Regions from separate parts of the Lactiplantibacillus argentoratensis genome, predicted to be linked through region 2. Evidence: predicted binding sites of a transcription regulator. Region 2 holds the regulator's gene; the other holds the start of a gene.
What was found. The regulator CtsR, encoded in region 2, represses protease genes until heat stress. The targets are predictions, from matches to a motif close to TTGGTCAAAAAAGGTCAAANA.
Positions count from the first base shown of each region.

Region 1: clpP (ATP-dependent Clp endopeptidase proteolytic subunit ClpP) is a predicted target of CtsR. The motif match lies at 791-811, and genes of this name have one in related genera.

Region 1 is NZ_CP147647.1:629,490-631,865, reverse strand. It holds gene clpP (ATP-dependent Clp endopeptidase proteolytic subunit ClpP) at 880-1,470, shown strand; gene V7R88_RS02925 (2-hydroxyacid dehydrogenase family protein) at 1,632-2,376, shown strand, end outside.
Region 2 is NZ_CP147647.1:839,747-842,122, forward strand. It holds tRNA gene V7R88_RS03845 (tRNA-Leu) at 1-1, shown strand, start outside; tRNA gene V7R88_RS03850 (tRNA-Thr) at 5-77, shown strand; tRNA gene V7R88_RS03855 (tRNA-Gly) at 102-173, shown strand; tRNA gene V7R88_RS03860 (tRNA-Leu) at 182-267, shown strand; tRNA gene V7R88_RS03865 (tRNA-Arg) at 278-351, shown strand; tRNA gene V7R88_RS03870 (tRNA-Pro) at 359-432, shown strand; tRNA gene V7R88_RS03875 (tRNA-Pro) at 483-556, shown strand; gene V7R88_RS03880 (CtsR family transcriptional regulator) at 1,046-1,513, shown strand; gene V7R88_RS03885 (ATP-dependent Clp protease ATP-binding subunit) at 1,532-2,376, shown strand, end outside.

The sequences.
Region 1 (2,376 bases), 210 kb from region 2:
TCAGTAGCTGAGAAATGATTCTCAGCTTTTTTTGTACGCTCATTTAACTGGTTGTCACTGGACTATACCAGTCACATCTTCATATGGTAACTTAATTTAAACCAAACAACAAGCAATATCCTTCTGGCGTCAGTCCCAGTGCTGCCGCCCCTTCACTCCGAGTACGATCGATCAAAAGTAGTCAGCTCAAGTAAGCCATATACCAGTGTAGCCGTTTAGCAGATTTAATAACAGCTAAACATACTATTATTTCAATAATAATCGCAACAAGCCTATTATATTATAGAATTAGTTTAATCATGAACAATCCGTCCATGCGTATCATCCTGATTAATTCGCCAGCACGCGGCACCGAAAATATCAACAGTTACCAGCTTCGATCCAGTCCAAAAGGTCAACCTACTGTCAGTCCTTCTGGTACACACGTCGATACCAGCTAACAGGTAAATCGCAACGTTTAATCACTTCAGTATCATCTGCCATCATCAGTAATCTTGTCATGCACCGGTCAGCACGCCAATGAGTGGGCGCCAATCAACGAGGCGCATATTAGCAGACGTGTTCGCTAATGTCCTATAATTCCAAATTAGTCATTGAACGATTAGCCTTAATTCATTATTATAGAAGAACGTTGTTTTCGAACCAAGCAAGATGCAACGTTAAATTCAAGGAACAGGAACTCAATCGCCGAAAAAAAGAGATTGGGTTCACCCAATCTCAAGCCGTATATGATAGAAACCTAAGTATACCACGTTAACAACATAAACGGAATTTTGTTTTTGAGGTTTTTCTTTTGACCTTCACTGACCTTAGCGGTAAACTACACTTATATTAGCAATCAGCTAATCAAATATTGCAACCTTAGGAGGCTAACAAATCATGTATCCAGTTCCTACAGTTATTGAACAGTCATCACGTGGCGAACGCGCTTATGACATCTATTCACGACTATTAAAGGACCGTATCATTATGTTATCCGGTCCCATTGAAGATAACATGGCGAACGCTATTATCGCCCAACTACTCTTCTTGGATGCCCAAGATTCAGGTAAGGACATCTATCTTTATATCAACTCACCAGGTGGTGTCGTTACTGCCGGCTTAGCAATCTACGATACGATGAACTTCATCAAATCTGATGTTCAAACCATCGTTATGGGGATGGCAGCTTCCATGGCCAGCGTCTTAGCTTCATCTGGTACTAAGGGCAAGCGGTTTGCTTTACCTAATTCCGAAATCTTGATTCACCAACCATCCGGTGGTGCTCAAGGTCAACAAACGGAAATCGAAATTGTTGCCGAAGAAATCTTGAAGACTCGTAAGAAGATCAACCAGATTTTAGCTGACAACTCTGGTCAATCCGTTGAAAAGTTGAACCATGATACTGAACGTGATAACTACTTAAGCGCACAAGAAGCTAAAGACTACGGTTTGATCGATGATATTATGGAAAACAACAAATTAAAATAAGCTAATCCTTTTAGACTGGGCTAACACAACGTTGGCCCAGTTTTTTTTGGTTCATTTTCTTGTCATTCGTTTTTCATTAGCCCATACTGCACTTAAAGTAACCATTATCACGCGGGCAATACTACTGCCCTCAATTTACATGCACAAAGGAGTTGCCATTCATGACAAAAGTTTTTATTGCTGGTCAACTGCCAGCTCAAGCCAACACGTTATTGTTACAGAGTCAGCTCACCATCGACACCTATACCGGCGATGACTTGATCAGTCACGCCGAACTCATCCGCCGCGTTGCCGATGCCGACTATTTGATCACCCCACTCTCAACTCAGGTCGATCAAGACGTCTTCGACCACGCCCCACACCTTAAACTGATTGCTAATTTTGGTGCCGGTACTAATAACATTGACCTCGCAGCAGCGGCGCAGCGCCATATTCCGGTGACAAACACGCCGAACGTTTCGGCGGTCGCAACCGCTGAATCAACGGTTGGCCTGATTATTAGCTTGGCGCATCGAATTGTGGAAGGCGATCACTTAATGCGAACTAGCGGCTTTAACGGTTGGGCGCCACTGTTCTTTCTCGGCCACAACTTACAAGGCAAGACACTCGGCATCTTAGGCCTTGGCCAAATTGGTCAAGCCGTTGCCAAACGATTACACGCTTTTGACATGCCCATCTTATACAGCCAACACCACCGCCTACCGATTAGCCGTGAAACGCAACTTGGCGCAACCTTTGTCTCCCAAGATGACCTTTTGCAGCGCGCCGACATCGTCAGTTTGCACCTGCCACTTACCGCACAAACGACCCACCTAATCGATAGCGTTGCTTTCAGCAAAATGAAATCAACGGCGCTCCTCATCAACGCCGCGCGGGGACCAATCGTTGATGAGCAAGCACTGGTGG
Region 2 (2,376 bases):
ACATGCCGACTTAGCTCAGTTGGCAGAGCATCTCACTAGTAATGAGGAGGTCGGAGGTTCGAATCCTCTAGTCGGCATTTACAATTTAATAGCTTTATTATGCGGAAGTAGTTCAGTGGTAGAACATCACCTTGCCATGGTGGGGGTCGCGGGTTCGAATCCCGTCTTCCGCTTTTAATTTGCCGGGGTGGCGGAATTGGCAGACGCACAGGACTTAAAATCCTGCGGTTAGTGATAACCGTACCGGTTCGATCCCGGTCCTCGGCATTTTAAATAAGCACCCATAGCGCAATTGGATAGAGTGTCTGACTACGAATCAGAAGGTTGTAGGTTCGACTCCTACTGGGTGCATTAGTATCGGGAAATAGCTCAGCTTGGTAGAGCACCTGGTTTGGGACCAGGGGGTCGCAGGTTCGAATCCTGTTTTCCCGATCGTTTAACACAGTCTTAGTTAAGTGCTAAGGCTTTTTATTTAATTTTCTCGGGAAGTAGCTCAGCTTGGTAGAGCACTACGTTCGGGACGTAGGGGTCGCAGGTTCAAATCCTGTTTTCCCGATTACGGTTAAACCAACTAATCCAGTCATTTGACTGGATTTTTTTATGGCCTTTTTTGTAAGCAGGGGTGTTTCAACGGTCAGGGGACACTTTTGCGACGTTACTCACTAAGTCAGCCATGTGAAGAATACGGTGGTTGTGACTCATAATCCCGACAAGGCAACAGCCACTGTTAGTCATGAGCTCGGAGAAATTAGTCTCGGAACTGCTGTTCATCGTTGTGATACCAGTGCCCATCGCCTGCAATGAGGAGTGACTCAACTTGACATATTTTAAATAGGTAGTTCAATGAATATGGAGACCTAATAATTTAATCATTCTAGGGTATTAAGTGGTTGAATCAATTGAAAGCAATCGTTCGGCGTGCTATGCTGTAACAACCGTTAAGCACATGCTAGTCCGCGGTTTGGGTGAAATTCTTTGCTTTTTTCCATTATCCTCGTATAATAATAGTCAATATTAGTCAAAGATAATGAAAAGGGTGAAGCACATGCAAAGTCAAAATATCTCGGATATTATTGAGAAGTATTTAAAAAGTATTTTGGCGGACTCGGAGCATGTTGAAATTCGACGGTCAGAAATTGCCGACCTTTTCAACGTGGTACCCTCACAGATTAATTATGTGATTAAGACCCGGTTTACGATCCAAAATGGTTACTTAGTTGAAAGTAAGCGTGGCGGTGGGGGTTATATTCGCATTGAAAAGGTTAATTTGGTCGATGATGCTGATGTGTTGGACGCCCTCATACAAGTGATCGGTGATTCAATCACACAACGAGATGCCTATGCGGTCGTCCAGAGTTTATACGAGGACGACGTCTTAAATCGTCGGGAAGCGCAATTGATTTTAGTGGCGATCGATCACGAGACGTTAGGATTGACGGACCGGGACTTAGAAAACAGTCTGCGGGCCCGGATAATTATCGGGATCTTGAACCACTTGCGTTACGAAAGCTAAAGAAAGCGAGGAATCGCAATGGATAACTTATTTACACCTAGTGCCAAAAGTGTGCTGGTACTGGCACAGGAACAGGCCAAATATTTCAAGCATCAGGCAGTTGGTACGGAGCATTTGCTATTAGCCTTAGCCATCGAAAAAAATGGGATTGCTAATAAGGTGCTACAACAATATGCCGTTAGTGAAGATGACATTCGTGAAGAAATCGAACGGTTCACTGGCTATGGGACGTTGAGCAATGTTGGCAAGGATACCTACTTGCCATATTCACCAAAGGCCAAAGAAATTTTGTCCGTTGCTGGTGATGAAGCAAAACGGCTCGGTGCCAACAAGATTGGAACGGAACATTTGTTGTTAGCGATGCTCTCTGATGAAAGTATCCTTTCCTCGCGAATTTTAATGAACTTAAACTTAGACCTTGGTCAGACCCGGAAAGTCGTACTTCGCAAGCTAGGTGTCAGTGACGCTATGAGTAAGCGCAAGGGTAATGCGGCTAACCGCGGTGGTAAGAAGACCGAAGGCACCCCAACTTTGGATTCTTTGGCGCGCGATTTGACGCAACTCGCTAGTGAACAGGAAATGGATCCAGTTGTCGGGCGTTCCAAGGAAGTTAAACGCGTCATTCAGATCCTATCACGGCGGACGAAGAACAATCCGGTCTTGATTGGTGAACCAGGGGTTGGTAAGACAGCAATTGCTGAAGGTCTGGCCCAAAAGATCGTGGCTGGTGATGTACCAACTGATATGGCTGACAAGCGTTTGATGATGCTTGATATGGGCTCATTAGTCGCTGGCACCAAGTATCGTGGTGAATTCGAAGATCGCTTGAAAAAAGTGATCGATGAAATCTACAACGATGGCCA